DNA from 2 places in the Synergistes jonesii genome. Region 1 is predicted to be linked to the other one. Evidence: riboswitches for the same ligand, from Rfam matches in the RefSeq annotation. Region 1 holds a riboswitch; the other holds the start of a gene.
What was found. A riboswitch is a leader RNA that binds a small molecule or an ion and turns the genes downstream of it on or off. The one in region 1 is predicted to bind cobalamin.

Region 1 (7,875 bases):
GGCGGAGAGGACGGCGGAGACGGCGACGAAGGTGACGGAGAAGGGGAAAGCCTGAGCTTCTCGGGGCTCGGGCGCGGAGCTAAAAGAAAATGATTTTCAGGCAGACGCCGTAGCCTATAATAAGCGCAAGCAGGACGGCGGCCGAAAGAGTATCCTTTATCGCGCGCACTTCCTCGCGGTAGGCGGGGCCGAAGTGCGCGTCGACGAACTCTTCGACCGCCGTGTTTATCAATTCTATCGCCATCGGGAAGAGCGACGCGAGAAATACGAGAAAGACGCTGCCGCAGCCGCGCCGCATGGCTATCGCGAGCAGCGTCGCGGCCGCTGTGCCGAAAGCCTCCTGGCGCACGGCCTTTTCATTGACGAACGCGCTCCTGAGCCCGTTTAAAGAATAAAAAGTCTTTGCGAAAAGCCCCTTATTTTTCCACTCTTTCACGACGCACTCCACCCAGCCGGTTCATATGGACCAATTATATAACAAGGCGCTCCTTTGCGCCGGCTTTCGCGTGAAAGGCGCCGCGCTGCGTGCGCGGAAATTTCTCCGTATTGTGCCGAGACGGCGCCATAAAAGCGCGTCGCCGGCCGCTTCCGACGCCGGCGCTTTGTGCGGGCCCGCCCGTATGTCCGCAGGCCGGCTCTTCTACAGCTTACAGAAAGAAGCCGAAGCCAATGATCTTTTCGATAATAGAGGCGGTGAAAGATGGCGGATTCATGTCTTTCTTAGCTGTCTCATCGCGCGCGGCCCAAACTGTGGTTTTTCGCGCGGATGATATAAGAAGAGGCCGGAAAAAACCGGCCCCTTCTCGCAGAGTAAAATCTTTGCCTTCGCGCGTGCGGAGGCGGCTCTATTGACGGCGGCCGTTGCGGCCGCGCCTTCTCAGCAGGGCGGCGAAAGCGACGGGCAGCAACGCGAGCGCGCCGAATCCCGCGCTGCAGCCTCCCGAGCCGCCGGAGGACTTCTTAGACGTCTTTACGACCGCCAGCGGGTCTACTACGGAGCGTTCCGTGGAATCGACGTCGTAATCCCCTCCGTCCTTTACGTAGACGACGAGCTTGTAGCTCTTGTCCGCCTCTATGGCCTCTTCAGCCGCCATCACGCCGTCGTCCATACGCTGGAGCGTGAAGTGTCCGTCTTTGTAGTCTGCCGAGGCGGCTGCATAGGCGAAGAACGTTCCCGTTCCGTCGGGGCGCGTCTTCACGAGCCTGACCTCCTGCGGCGTATCGGCGAGCAGCCTGTCGCCGCTTATTATGAAGGCCGTAGCCGCCGTAGCGCCGGCAGTCGAAAGTTGCGCCCTGAAGAGCGGCAGCGATACCGCGCGGTCGAGCGCGACGCTGTCGTCGGAGACGGCGTCCACGATCGCCCGCTGCAAGACGGCGTCTTCCAGGTAGACGACGCCCCTCTCGTTGACCTTGAAGGAGCCCATCGAAGCGCCGAGGCTCTTTGCGACGTCGTCGAGCTGCGATGAGTTGATGCCGTTCGCCTTTACCGCCTCGACGTCGGCCGTTATCACGTCGCCGATCGGCAGGATGCTCCATATCTCCTCTCCCTCTATTACGGAAGTGGTGAGGGTGACCGACGCCGAGACGCCGCTCTCCTCGTCGGTCGCGGTGAGCTTGTATTCGCCTGACGTTCCGCCGGCGCGGCGCAGCGTCACCGTCGCGCTGCCGCCGGCGTTTTCCGTGAGGTGTACGTCTGAGTCCTGAGCGCCGCCGCCCGCCGCGGCTATCGTCCACTTTATATCGCCCTCGGCGTCCGAGGGGGTGCAGGCGGCAGTAAAGGTGCGGCTTTCGCCCTCTCTCATGGCCTCGGCGCTGCCGCCGATCATTATTTTTTCAACGGCGACCTTTTTGGAGGCGACTTTCAGTATGCCTCCCGGCGTAAGGGCGATGTCCGCGCTCTCCGCGCCGACGCCCAGCAGGCCGGTGACCGCCGCGCTTACCGGATAGAAGCCCTCTTTATCGGCGCGGACCGTTATCTTTGAGGTGCCGGCGCCTGAGAGCAGCGTAAGGCCCTCCGGGAGCGTCCATCTGTAGCGCAGCGCCGAGGCGTCCGCGGTCGGCGGATAGACCTTCGCCTCTATCTCGCGGCTCTCGCCCGTCTTTAACGTCTTGAAGCCTTCCGTGTCCAGGACGACGGCGGCCGCCGGCAGGAGCGCCGGGTCTGTTATTTTACCCTGCTCGGCGTAGCCCATCGACGGATTGCCGCCATCCGGCTGCCCCTCTTTTACCTTGAGCCAGTAGCATTCCGTGTAGCCGAATCCGAAGGCGCCGACTATGCCGCCGGTGTATTTGACGTCGCCCTCTACATAGTCGGCGGCGGAGACGCAGTATTTCGTCGTGGAGTTGAAGCCGCCCCAGATCCCGCCGGCGTCCATCGTGCTGGTGATAGAGGAGCACATGGAGACGCAGTTTTCCACATTGCCCCTGTACCAGTAGCCGAAGCCCGCTATGCCGCCCGAGTAGGCTGCTCCTACGGTCGATTTTACCGTCCCGTATGTGACGCAGTTGCGCACGAGCCCGCCGCCTACCAGAGAGGCTACCTGCCCGGCATACGAGCGCCCCTCGCCGGAGGCGTCGACGTCGCAGCTGACGACGCAGTTGCTCACCTGCCCGTCGGTCCAGCTGACGAGGCCGGCGGCGCCGGAGTCGACTTTATTGGTGACGGAGCCCTCTAAGTAGAGGTTCTGTATCGTGCCCGTCGGCAGCAGGTGTCCGAAGAGCCCGGTACAGTGGCTGCGCTGGCCGTTGGGGTCCATATTGCCGTCGGCCCCCTTCGGCATATACTCGCCGGTGGAGATGAGCATACCCGTTATCCGGTGCCCGCCGCCGTCAAAGTGTCCGGCGAAGCCGCGGAGGTTGCCGTAGGCGACCATCCAGCCTATGGGGATCCACTCTTTTTTCGCAAGATCGACGTCCACCGTCAGCGTTATGTATTTTTCTTTGAAGTCGTCGGAGCCGGCGTTGACGAGCGCCGCGAGCCCCGCGAGCGCCTCCGCGTCCGATATCCTGTAGGGGTCGTCGGCGGTGCCTTTGGCGGCGGCGGGGCCGTCGTACCAGCCCGTATCCGCCTTCCAGAAATCGGCCGCCGGAGCCTTAGCCGCCGAAAGCGTAAGAAGCAGCGCTGTCAGCACGAGGAGGGCTTTGCCCGCACGGGGCTTTTTCATAGCCGCCCTCTTCCTTTTTGTCTTTCCCGCCAGCGCCAGCGCGCAGGGCAGAAGCAGCGCTACAGCCGCAAAGCCCGAGTTGCAGCCGCCGGAGGAGCCGCCGGAGGGCGCAGAGGGCGCGGCGGTAAGCAGGATCGAGTCTTTGAGCGAGGAATCGTCTACCGCCTCTGCAGTGATGCGGTAGACGGCGCCGGGGACGTGGTTCTTCAGCGTTACGCTGGCCGCGAGGCTTGTCCCGCCAAAGGAGAGGATGATGTCGTCTGCCGCTGCGCCGTCGCCGGAGACCACTTCGTACGTCCATTTGAGCACCGGATACGACGGGATGTCGGCATCCGGCGCTATCTCCGCCGTGATGTCCGCGCTTTTGCCGGATGCGTCGAGCGATATCGCCTCGGGCGAGAGTTTGAGACCGTCGAGGTTGACGCGGCATACCGCAGCTCCGGTGGCGGGAGTATAGCTGTTTTCGCCGCCGAGCAGGCCGCCGCAGGTGAGGCTCGCCTGCGTGAAGCCGGCTTTGAGCCCCTTTATACACGCGGAAGCGCCGTCCGCCGAAAGGGAAAGTATCGAGCCGTCCTTCACGCTCCACAGGAACGTGACTTCGTCTTTGTTGCAGGCCGTCACGGGGTACACCGTTGCCGCAAGCGTGAGGGATTTGTTTTCCGTGAGGCTGACGAGCGGCACGGTGAGCACGGCGGCTGCGGGCAGCTTTGAATCCGACGCCACCGCGTCGTTGCTTATGATGCAGACTTCTCTTATGTCGGCGCTTATTTCATTATAATTTCCGGCCGCTGCTTTCGGCACTCCCTTCTTTTTGACCCAGCGGTTGTTGATTATCATGCCGCGGTTCTGATGGGGAGACCACGAGGATACGTAGTTGTAACCCGCTATCGCGCCCGCCCAGGTTTTTTCTGCGTTCGGGCTTGAAACCGAGACTGTGCAGCTGAGCGAGCTGTTTTCTATGCGGATGTTCTGTCCTGAGACGTTTACTCCGGCAAGCCCCCCCGCCGCCACGTCGTTCTGCGCGTCGTCGGCGTGCAGCTTCACCGAGCCTGTCACCGCTACGTTATTGATAGTTCCGCCGTTGTAGCCGGCTGCGCCGCCGGCGCAGTTTATCCACTGGTCGTAGCCGAAGGGCGATGTGCCGCCCGATACGTCGATGTCGGCGGAGACGGCGCAGTTCTGGATGATACAGCGTTCCGAAGAATTCTCGCCTGCAATGCCGCCGACCCTCATCGAAGCGGAGCCGTCCGTGTATCTGATGGAACCTGTAAAGACGGAATTTTCAATGGATGGGCCGACCTCGTAACATTCGTAGCTGCCGGCGATGCCGCCGATTCTTGTTTTTTTTGCTTCCTCCGCGTTTGTCGCGCCGGTTGCGATGTCGGCGCTCACGGAGCAGCTGCGGACGCTGCCACCGTAATTATAACCGACGATGCCGCCGATCGCGGCGCCGCTGAAGCCTTTGAGCGCGCCGGAAAATACGCAGTTTTCGACCGCTGCGTTTTGATCGATGCCGCCGACAACAGCCCCAAGCGAAGAGCATTTATCGCCGGAGGCGGCGACGACGCCCCTAAGGTTGATGTTTTTTACGACGGCCTGCCGGCCGCTTACCCATCCGAAGAGGCCGTAACCGTTTGACCAGCCCTGTTCGTCGAAGGGCGTTACGGTGCCGAGCCCTTCTATCGTGTGCCCGCGCCCGTCGAATACCCCCTGGAAGCTGCCGTACCCGCATCCTATAGAAGTCCACGTCCGGCCGGAGAGGTCTATATCCTTAGCCAGGCGTATCGTCTTTCCGTTGAAGTTGACCTTCGCTCCCTCCGCGTCGCCGCTGCCGACCAGCACAGAGAGCCCGGCGAGCTCCTCGGGGGTGTCTATCGCGTATTCCGACGCCTCCCTGTCGTTCTCGTACCAGGCCGTGTCCGCGCTTTCGATCCAGGCCGCCTTCTGCGCGGCGCAGGCCGGGAGCGCGGCGGACAGCGCCAGCACGAGCGTGAGAAGATAAAATCGTTTACACATTTCTCGTCCTCCTTGTATGTGAGATTTAAATTGTCCGCGGCGGAGAAGCGCAAAAGGCTCCGCCCTGGATCCGGATATAAAATACGCGGGAGGGGCTCTGACGCCTCCTCCCGCGAAAAATATATATCCGTCGGTCGGCCGCGGTGCGCCCTCTGCGCATTTGAAGCCAAAACATCCGGCGGCAGGTTTCCCGACTCTCGGCCTTCAAGCCGCGCCTTCCCATCTTTCGACAGTGGCTGGATGCGGCTCGGTCTGCGGAAGCGATCTACGCGCTCTCCGCTTGCCGATTACGGTGGCAGGGGCCGTTCCGGCTTCTCACCGGATTCCCTAACTCCGCGGATATGTCTTTATTAAGATGCTACATTGCATATCAAAACTAAACTACCACCTGCCGACAACTTTGTCAATGTTTTGAGCCGATCTGTTTTGCCTAAATCTGTTTTGATCTGTGCGGACTGCGCCCCGGCGGTGCTTTTAATGTATAATTGAAATGGCGCGGATGAGACGCTTCCCGACGGCTTCGGCGATGTATCCGCCGAGGAATCGAGTATATGCGCATAGACGTCTTGGTTTGGGCGGTGGAAGCGAAGAGCGGCATCCCGGCCGATATCCGCGAATCTGTCGAGGATATCGGCGAAAAGATAAGAGACGGCCTGATAGTTATAAAGGAGAACGGCTACCGGAGCATGAAGGACGTCGAATAGCGGCGGCGCGCCGCGGCGTAAATAAGCGAAATTGCGATAGGCGCATAAATTGGAGTGATAGCGATGCTGCATTGCGGGATAGTGGGACTGCCGCTCAGCGGAAAATCTACGGTTTATAACGTGATCACGAGGGCGGGCGCGGAGGTGAAGCCCTACGCCGGAGGCAAGACCGACCCCAACAGGGCCGTCGTCTCCGTGCCGGACAAACGTTTCGACGAGCTTGTGCGGATACACAAGCCGCGCAAGGAGACGCCGGCGCAGGTGGAATTCGTCGACCTGGCCGGGCTGTCGCGCGGCGCGGGGAAGGGAGAGGGGCTCGGCAACGCCTTTTTGTCCTTCGTCGCGGACGCCGACGCGCTGATTCAGGTGATACGCTGTTTCGCCAATCCCTCCGTCGAACACCCGGAGGGCTCTATAGACCCGCTGCGCGACTGGGACATCGTCGACGACGAGCTTATCTTCCGCGACCTCGCGGTGATCGAAAACCGCCTCTCGAAGCTGCGCGCGAAGAAGAAGCTAACGTCCGACGAAGATAAAGAAAAAAATCTGCTTGAGAAGTGCTACGACTGTCTGATGGAGGAAAAACCGCTCTCGGCCATAGATCTGAAGTCCGAAGAACGGCGGCAGCTGCGCGGCTTCGCCTTCGTCACGTCGAAGCCGCAGATCGTCCTGCTCAACCTCGACGAAAGCCAGAACGAGGAGGAGAAGATCCCGCAGTGGGACGGGCTGAAAAAGCGCGCCGACGAGCGCGGCGTGAAGCTCTGCAAGCTCTACGGCAGCTTGGAAATGGACATAATGGAGCTCGCCCCCGAGGAAGCCGCCGAATTCACTGAAGGGCTGAATATCACGGAGCCGGGGCGCGAACGCCTGATAGAAGAGGCCTACCGCCTGCTCGGGCTCGTCAGCTTTTTCACCTGCGGCCCCGACGAAGTGCGCGCGTGGACGCTGCATAAGGGAGAAAGCGCCGTTGACGCGGCCGGGACGATACATTCGGACCTTGCGCGCGGCTTCATACGCGCTCAGGTAGTAGCGTTCGACGACTACATGAGAAACAATTATTCCCTTGACGAATGCCGCAAAACGGGGACTCTGCGTCTCGAAGGGAAAGAATACGTCGTCAAGGACGGGGATATGATAGAAATCAGATTCAACGTTTAGCGCCGGACGCGGGCTTTGATTTCCCGCGCGCCGCCAAGGAGGCCTCTTTATAATGAAAATATACATCAGCTCCGATATGGAGGGCTGCACCGGCGTCGTGTCGGCCGCGCAGGCCGACCCCGGCGGTCAGGAGTATTCTTTCGGGCGCGTGATGCAGCTGCACGACCTCGACGCCGCCGTCAAAGGAGCCTTCGACGGCGGAGCGGAGCGCGTGATAGTGAACGACGCGCACGGCTCGATGACCAACGTAGACATATCGCGTTTGGGGCGCGGCGTGCGCCTCGTCTCCGGCTCGCCGAAGCTTCTCGGCATGATGGAGGAGGTCGGCGGCTGCGGCGGCGCGGTCTTCCTCGGCTATCACGCGATGGCCGGAACGGAAAAGGCCGTGCTCGACCACAGCTACGACAAGCAGACGATCTACTCTCTCTCGGTGAACGGCAGAAAAATGGGCGAAGCCGGCTTCAACGCGCTGTTGGCCGGGGTCCAGGACGTCCCGGTCATAGCGGTGAGCGGCGACTGCGCGCTCTGCATCGAGGCCGGCAGCCTCTTAGGCGAGAATGTGGAGACGATTCCCGTGAAGGAGGGGCTCGCCCACGCGGCGGCCCTCTGTCTGCCGCCGGAAGAAAGTTGCGAAAAAATCTACGCTGGCGTGAAGCGCGCCGCCGAAAAACTGAAAGCCGGCGAATTTTCCCCCTTTACGATGGAAGCGCCCTACGTCCTCGACGTGGGGCTCGCAAACACGATGCAGGCCGACGCCGCGTCGCTCGTCCCGGGCGCCGTGAGGATCGCGCCGCGCGCTCTGCGCTTTGAGACGGAGGACGCGCTCGAACTCC
Region 2 (7,875 bases), on a different contig from region 1:
ACCAAAGAGCGCGAAGAGGAAGGCCGTCCACGGCACGAGCGCGGCGGGAATCAGCGGGAAGAAGAACCAAAAAGGCTCGTAGCGCCCGTGCATCTTCGTCGCGTAGCGAACGAAATGCTCGCGTACGAAGAAGAAATTGAAAAAGTCTGGATTGTCTCTGCAAACGAGATAAAACCACGGCGCCCCCGCCGCGAAAAATAAAATTATCCCCGGCAGCCAGAGCGGCTTATAAAAAAGCTTCCACTGCCTCGTCGCTATAATGTAGCAGAAGATCGCCGTGCCCGGCAGCACTACGCCGACCAGCCCCTTCGTAAGCAGAGCCATCGCGCAGGAAAAATAAAAAAGCAGATAATACTTTTTCTCTTCCTTGACGTGCGCTATATAGAAGGAGACGAAGGCGAGCGTAAGAAAAAAGGACAGCGGCATGTCCGTTATGTTTATCGTGCCTATCGCAAAATACAAGAGCGAGGTCGCGGCGACCACGCCGGCAAGGAAGCCCGCGGCGCGGCCGTAGATGAAAGCTCCCAACACCGCGGCGGCCGCCGCGCCTCCGAGCGCGCAGAGCGCGCAGCCGATGCGCGCAGCGAATTCGTTCTCTCCGAAGAGGTGGAAGGCGGCTGCGTTCATCCAGTAGAGAAAGGCCGGCTTCTCAAAATATTTCACGTAGTTGAGCGTCGGCGTTATATAATTACCGCTCTCGATCATCTCCCGCGGGATCTCCGCATAGCGTCCCTCGTCGGGCTCCATCAGAGGATAGGAACCGAGCGGAGCTATATATATAAGAAGCAGAGCCGCAATGGAGGCGGCAAAAAACAGATTTCTGCGAAATATCGGGGAAAACACCCGGCAACGGCACCTCTTTTTTCACGGCAGCCCGCGCACTGCGCGGCAGCGCGAGTCATCCTCATCAAACTCAATAATAATACACCACGGCGCGAATTAAAAAAATAAACGCAAGGCGCGGCCTTCCGTTTTTTGCGGCGTTGTTACAAAACATTTACATACTCGAAGCGTTCCGCCGGGGAAAAAGCCGCCGCGCGTCTCTTCCGTGCAACGGCTTTAAAATCCCAGCGGCGAGCGGCGCGGCAAAAGGCGCCGCCGGCCGCCGCGTCTATTTGGAGCCGCCCGCTATCCCGCGCTCCTCCGGCGTGCCGGGAACGAGGTTGTCGCACAGCGCCGCCAATATCCCGGCCACCGCCATTGGCGTCTTGAGGACGGCCCAGATCATGCCGCCAAACGTAGTGCCGAGCGCGCCTGCGAAGAGCGCCTGGTTCGGCTCGACCCATCCGGGGAGCCCGAGCGCCATCAAGAACGCGAAGCCGACAATAAGCACGTTGCGCTGGCTGCCCATGTCGGCGCGCATCAAGTTCTGTATGCCGAGCGCGCCGATCGTGCCGAAGAGCGTGATATAAGCGCCGCCGATAACGGGCGTCGGCATCGTCGCGATGAGGGCGCCGAGTTTACCTATCAGCGAGAGCAGTATCAGAATAACGGCGCCGGCGCGCACGACGTAGCGGCTCGCCACGCCGGTAAGGCCGATGAGTCCGATGTTTTCAGTGTAGGAGGTCGTAGCCACGGAGCCGAGCAGCCCCGAGAGTGCACACATCGCTCCCTCGACGCCGATGCCGCGGTTGATCTGCTCCGGCGTAGGGTCGTCGATGCCGGCCGCGTAGGAGCAGTTGTGGTAGTCGCCGATAGATTCGATCATCACGCAGAAGAAGCCGGCCGCGATAGCACCTATCGCCAACCCCGAAAGCTTGGGGGCGCCCCACGGCATGAAGAGCTTGTAGCGGAACCACGGCGCGTCGTAGACGCTCTGCAGGTCGATGTAGGCCGCGTGCCCCGGCGCGAAGGTTCCGGAGAGGGAGAGGAGGAGACAGAGCAGATACGCGATCACGACGGAGCTGAGTATTGCGAATATGTTGAAATATTTGTTTTTGCTGACAAGGCTGAAGAAGAAGACGAGCAGCACGACGAGCAGCGAGACCGGCCAGAAGTTCGCCGCGTTGTACTGAATGGCGGTCGGCGCGAGCGAGAAGCCTATCGCCATTATCGTAGGACCTATTACGACCGGCGTGATTATCCTTCTGACGCGTCCGATAAGCCTGCTGTAGCCGAGAAGCGAAAGGACGACGCCTCCGGCGATCAGCGCGCCGCCGACGTACTGCATAACCACGTCGGGACCCATCGCCTTATACGCGCCGATGATCGTCATGATAGGCGGGATGAAGCTGAAGCTCGAGCCCTGGACGATCGGGAGCCCCGAGCCGATCTTTGGGTGCGTCTGGAAGAGCGTCGCGATGCCCATGCTGAAATAAACGCATCCGATAAAGGCGCCGATCTGCGCTGTCGTCATGCCCATGGCCGGGCCGAGAACGAGGGGCACGAGCGTCGTAGCTCCGAAGAGCGTCAAAACGTGCTGCGCGCCGGCAAGTATCATAATAGGCAGCGGCGGGCGGTCGTCAATGCCGTAAACCAACTTTTTCTTTGCCATGTTGCACCTCCGAAGAATTTTTGCAAGCGGTTGCAAATTTATGCCGGAAAGTATTATAGGAGATTTATAGCGATTTGGCTACAGGGCGGCCTGGCAAATCGCGCGCCGTGCAAAAATCATTTTGCCGCGCAGCCGGCGCGTGATAAAATTATCGCGTAGACGCAAAAAGGGGCGCGCGCCGCGGCGGAGAGCAGAGCTCAGAAGGTGTCGCGCGTCAAAAATTTTTTCAGCGGAGGTCATCTGCCATGAAATTCGATCCACTGCGCTATAAATATCCGTCGCGCCGCACTCTCGTATACGCTTCGCGCGGGATGGTCGCGACGACTCAGCCGCTCGCAGCTCAGGCCGGCGTAGAAGCGATGAGGCGCGGAGGCAACGCCGTCGACGCGGCGGTCGCGACCGCGGCGGCGCTCAGCGTGACGGAGCCGGTAAGCAACGGCATAGGCGGCGACGCCTTCGCAATAGTGTGGAGCGGCGGCAGGCTGCACGGGCTCAATTCGAGCGGCTGGGCGCCGGCGCTTACCGACGCGGAAAAGATTCGCGCGCGATACGGCGGCAGCATGCCGCTCTACGGATGGGATACCGTGACGGTGCCGGGCGCGCCGGCCGCCTGGGCGGCGCTCTCGGCGAAGTTTGGCAGGCTGCCGCTGACGGAGACGATAGAGCCCGCGATAGAATGCGCGGAAAACGGTTTTCCCGTCTCTCCGACCGCGGCGCTGCTGTGGAAGAGGCGCATCGCCCTTATGAAGAAAGAGCTGCGCGGGGAAAAATTTTCTCATCTATTCGAGGCCTTCACTAACGACGGCGAGGCTCCGAAGGCCGGAGAGATATGGCGCTGCCGCGATCAGGCGCGGACGCTCGAAAAAATAGCCGCGACGGACGCCGAAGCGTTTTACCGCGGAGAGCTCGCCGAGAGGATAGACAAATTTTCACGGGAGAGCGGCGGCGCCCTCCGCGCCGACGACCTCGCCGCCTACGCGCCGGAATGGGTCGAACCGATATCGGTGAATTACAACGGCTGCGACGTCTGGGAGATGCCGCCAAACGGGCAGGGGATCACGGCGCTTATGGCGCTGAACGTTTTGAAAAGGCTGCGGCTCGGAGAGCGCGACTGCACGCGGAGCTATCATCTGCAGATAGAGGCGCTCAAGCTCGCCTTCGCGGAATCTCTCGCCGAGGTCGCGGACAGCAGCTTCATGCGCAAAAAAGTATCGGAGATGCTCTCAGAGGAATTCGCTGCGCGTCAGGCGGCGCGCGTCGACGAGAAGAGAGCCGGGCTCTTCACATCCAAAGGCGGCGCGTCCGGCGGCACGGTCTACCTCGCGACGGCGGATGGAGAGGGCAATATGGTCTCCATGATTCAAAGCAACTACATCGGCTTCGGCTCGGGGCTCTGCGTCCCCGGTACCGGCATCGCGCTGCACGGTCGCGGGAATAATTTTTCTTTAGACGCCGAGCACCCGAACTGCATCGCGCCGCGCAAAAAGCCCTATCACACGATAATCCCAGGCTTCATAACAAAGGGTGGCCGCGCCGTCGGCCCCTTCGGTGTGATGGGGGCGTTCATGCAGCCGCAGGGACACGTGCAGCTGATCGCTAACATGACGGACTTCGCGCTGAACCCCCAGGAAGCCCTCGACGCTCCGCGCTTCCAGTGGCTCTCGGGGAAAAAAGTCGCGCTCGAACAGGGCGTGCCCAACCATATACTCAAGGAGCTTGCCGATATGGGGCACGAGGTCAGGGTCGACGCCGACGGTACGTCGTACGGCCGCGGTCAGGCGATAATCCGCAGCGAGGGCGGCGCGCTCGCCGGAGCGACCGAGCCGAGGGCCGACGGATACGTCGCAGTTTTTTGAAATTTCGCAAAATGTTTTGCGCCGAAATAAATTGTTGACGAAATGGCGCAACTTAGCGTATGATTAACATAAATAAAAATATTGCTGCAGAAAACGGGAATCGGGTGAAAATCCTGAACGGCCCCGCCACTGTAAGCCGCGACGAGATCGCATTATGCCACTGGAATTTTCGGGAAGGCGCGATGGAGGATGAACGGCAAGCCAGGATACCATTCTGCACAAAGTTGCGGCAATTCCTGCGCGGGCGGGGGTTGCTCAGTGCGTTTGCAGCAACTTGATCGCAGCAACTGTTAAGACCGCCCGCGGGCGGTCTTTTTTTATGCCCGCGCAACTTTTAGGGAAGGGAAGCATTCGGATGAACGAAACAGAGGTGAAGACGAGCGGATTCCCGCCGGTCTCTTTCGAAGAGTTCGCGCCGCCCAGCAAGGAGGAATGGCAGGGCGAAGCGGTAACGGCCCTTAAGGGCGCGCCTTTCGAAAAACGCATGTACACCCGCACCTACGAAGGCATCACGCTGGAGCCGATCTACACGCGCGACGATCTCGAAAAGCTGCCGGGAGTCGACGGCCTGCCGGGCGAGGCGCCGTTTCTGCGCGGCACAAAGAGCGAGGGCTATATGGCGTCTCCCTGGGAGATAGCTCAGGGCTCGGCGAACGTTCTGCCGCGCGAAGCCAACGAAGCGGTGAAGCACGAGCTCAAGAAGGGCGCTACCGTGCTGAGTTTTGAGCTCGACAAATGTACGAGGCTCGGGCTCGACCCAGATAAGGATCTCTTCAAAGGAGATTACCGCGGGCTTTCGCTCTCGACGCTGAAAGACGCCGACGAAATGCTCGACGGACTCGACTTCACGAAGACTCCGCTGCAAATATACGCCGGAGCCTCGGCGGTCCCGCTGCTCGCGCTTACTGCGGCGCGCTCGCGCGCGCACGGAGAGAGAGAAAGGTTTAAAAGGGCGGCCGGCTGCATCGGCGCAGACCCGCTCGGGGAGCTTGCCGAGAACGGCGCTCTGCCGCTGCCGATCGACGAGCTCTACGACGAAATGGCCCTTGCGGCCAAATGGACGGAGAAGAACGCTCCTCAGCTGAAGACGCTGCTCGTTCGCGGCGACGCTTACCACAACGGCGGCGCTTCGGCGACGCAGGAGACGGGCTACGCGATGAGCGCGGCTATAGCTTACATCAGAGCGATGCAGCTCCGCGGCATAGAGCCCGAAAAGAGCATTCCGCAGATAAAATTCAGCTTCTCGCTCGGCACGAACTTCTTCATGGAGGTAGCGCGCCTGCGCGCTGCGAGGACGGTATGGGCGCAGGTAATCGAAGCGTTCGGCGTCGACGTGGAAAAGTACGGAAAGATCGACATCTTCGCCCGCACTTCGCGCTTTACGCCGACAGTCTACGACCCCTACGTCAACATCCTGCGCTCGACGACGCAGGCGTTTTCCGGCGCGGTCGGCGGAGTCGACGCGATGCAGGTGACCTGCTTCGACGACGCCGTGCGCCCAGGAGGCGAGATTTCGCAACGCGTAGCGAGAAACATTCAGATAATGCTCCAGACGGAGTTCGACATGCTTCAGCCGATAGACCCCTCCGGCGGTTCGTGGTACATCGAGCGCCTCACCTCTCAGTGCGCGAACGCTATACTCTCCGTGATACAGAAGGTCGAGAGCTACGGCGGCATGTACAGCGCGCTCAAAGCGGGCGGCGTGCAGGAGGATATAGAAAAAACTCTGAAGGAGCGCATGAAAAATCTCGCGACCCGCAAGGACCGCGCGGTCGGTACGAATATGTATCCGAACACGCTGGAGAAACCCCTGGAAATTTCTTCGCCGAGAGGGGAGGCCCTCTACGAAGAAAGGTCTAAGGCCGTAGCGGAGTTCCGCGAGATGGCCGACGGGAAACACGCGGCGGAATGCCTCAAAAAAATCATGCGGACGCTTGACGACGGCGACGAAGGCTTTGTCGACGCGGTGATAGACGCATACATGGCGGGAGCCACGCTCGGCGACGTGAGAAAAACCCTCGACGACGGCTTCTGCGGCAGCGAAAGCGCCAAAGCGATAGGCGTCCACCGCTGGACCGAAGAATTCGAGGCGCTGCGCAAGAGGACCGAAGAATTCATGGAGAGCACAGGCAAAAGCATCCGCATATTCCTCGCGAACATGGGGCCTATCCCACAGCATAAAGCGCGCGCCGACTTCAGCACAGGCTTCATGGAAGTCGCGCACTTCGAAGTTCTGAAAAACAACGGCTTCCCGACGCCGGAAGAGGCGGCGAAGGCGGCCATAGAATCCGGAGCCGACGTCGCCGTGATATGCTCCAGCGACGACACTTATCCCGAGCTCGTCCCGTCGGTCGCGCGCGGCATAAAGAAAGCCGTGCCGAGCATGCGCGTCCTTCTTGCGGGAGCGCCGGCGCCGGAATTCAAAGATTCATACGTAGAGGCTGGAGTCGATGATTTCATACACGTCAGGGCCAACTGTTACGAAATATTAAAGTCGATACAGGAGAGCGCGATAAACGCCGCGGAGCCCTGCAGAGGGGAGGAATCAAAATGCCGTTCGTAAATCCTGACCTCACAAAGCTGAAGCTGAATATGGAGCCGAGGCACAGGCTCAGCTTCGAAGAATGGAAGCGCAGCGTGGAAGAAGAGACGGGAAAGCCTTTCGAAAGCCTGATGCACCGCACGATGGAACAGATAGACGTCGAACCGCTTTACACGGAGGCGGATTACGAGGGCATGAGCCACCTCAGCTACATGGCGGGGCTGCCGCCCTTCCTGCGCGGGCCGTACCCTACGATGTATGTCACGCGTCCGTGGACGGTGCGTCAGTACGCGGGCTTCTCGACGGCCGAGGAGAGCAACGCCTTTTACAGGCGCAACCTTGCGGCCGGGCAGAAGGGGCTTTCGATAGCCTTCGACCTTGCGACGCACAGAGGCTACGACTCGGATCACCCGCGCGTGGTGGGCGACGTCGGAAAGGCGGGCGTCGCGGTCGATTCGATTCTCGACATGGAAATACTCTTCTCCGGCATTCCTTTAGGCCAGATGTCGGTCTCAATGACGATGAACGGCGCGGTCCTTCCTGTGCTCGCCTTCTATATCGTAGCGGCGGAGGAGCAGGGAGTCGACAAATCCATCCTCTCGGGCACGATTCAGAACGACATCCTTAAAGAGTTCATGGTGCGCAACACCTATATCTATCCGCCGGCGCCCTCGATGAGGATAATCGGCGACATATTCGCGTATACGTCGCGCAACATGCCGAAGTTCAACAGCATAAGCATTTCCGGCTACCATATGCAGGAAGCGGGAGCGACGGCGGACATAGAGCTCGGCTACACGCTCGCCGACGGCCTTGAATACATACGCACGGGACAGGCCGCGGGGCTCGGCGTCGACGACTTTGCGCCGCGCCTATCCTTCTTCTGGGCGATAGGCAAAAACTACTTCATGGAAGTCGCCAAGATGCGCGCCGGGCGCATGCTCTGGGCCAAGATAGTCAAGCAGTTCGGCCCTAAAAAGGCC

Region 2: another riboswitch for cobalamin. It lies ahead of EH55_RS10250 (methylmalonyl-CoA mutase family protein); the one in region 1 lies ahead of EH55_RS09540 (GLUG motif-containing protein).

What each region holds. Positions count from the first base shown of each region.
Region 1 covers NZ_JMKI01000037.1:104,711-112,585, reverse strand. Annotated here, with positions in the region: gene EH55_RS09550 (SpoIVB peptidase S55 domain-containing protein) at 1-93, shown strand, start outside; gene EH55_RS09545 (diacylglycerol kinase) at 80-436, opposite strand; gene EH55_RS09540 (GLUG motif-containing protein) at 846-5,180, opposite strand; cobalamin riboswitch at 5,344-5,584, opposite strand; gene EH55_RS14460 (hypothetical protein) at 5,732-5,884, shown strand; gene ychF (redox-regulated ATPase YchF) at 5,948-7,042, shown strand; gene EH55_RS09530 (M55 family metallopeptidase) at 7,095-7,875, shown strand, end outside.
Region 2 covers NZ_JMKI01000038.1:33,498-41,372, forward strand. Annotated here, with positions in the region: gene EH55_RS13605 (glycosyltransferase family 39 protein) at 1-843, opposite strand, end outside; gene EH55_RS10235 (uracil-xanthine permease family protein) at 1,112-2,494, opposite strand; gene EH55_RS10240 (gamma-glutamyltransferase family protein) at 2,740-4,350, shown strand; cobalamin riboswitch at 4,389-4,586, shown strand; gene EH55_RS10250 (methylmalonyl-CoA mutase family protein) at 4,706-6,913, shown strand; gene scpA (methylmalonyl-CoA mutase) at 6,901-7,875, shown strand, end outside.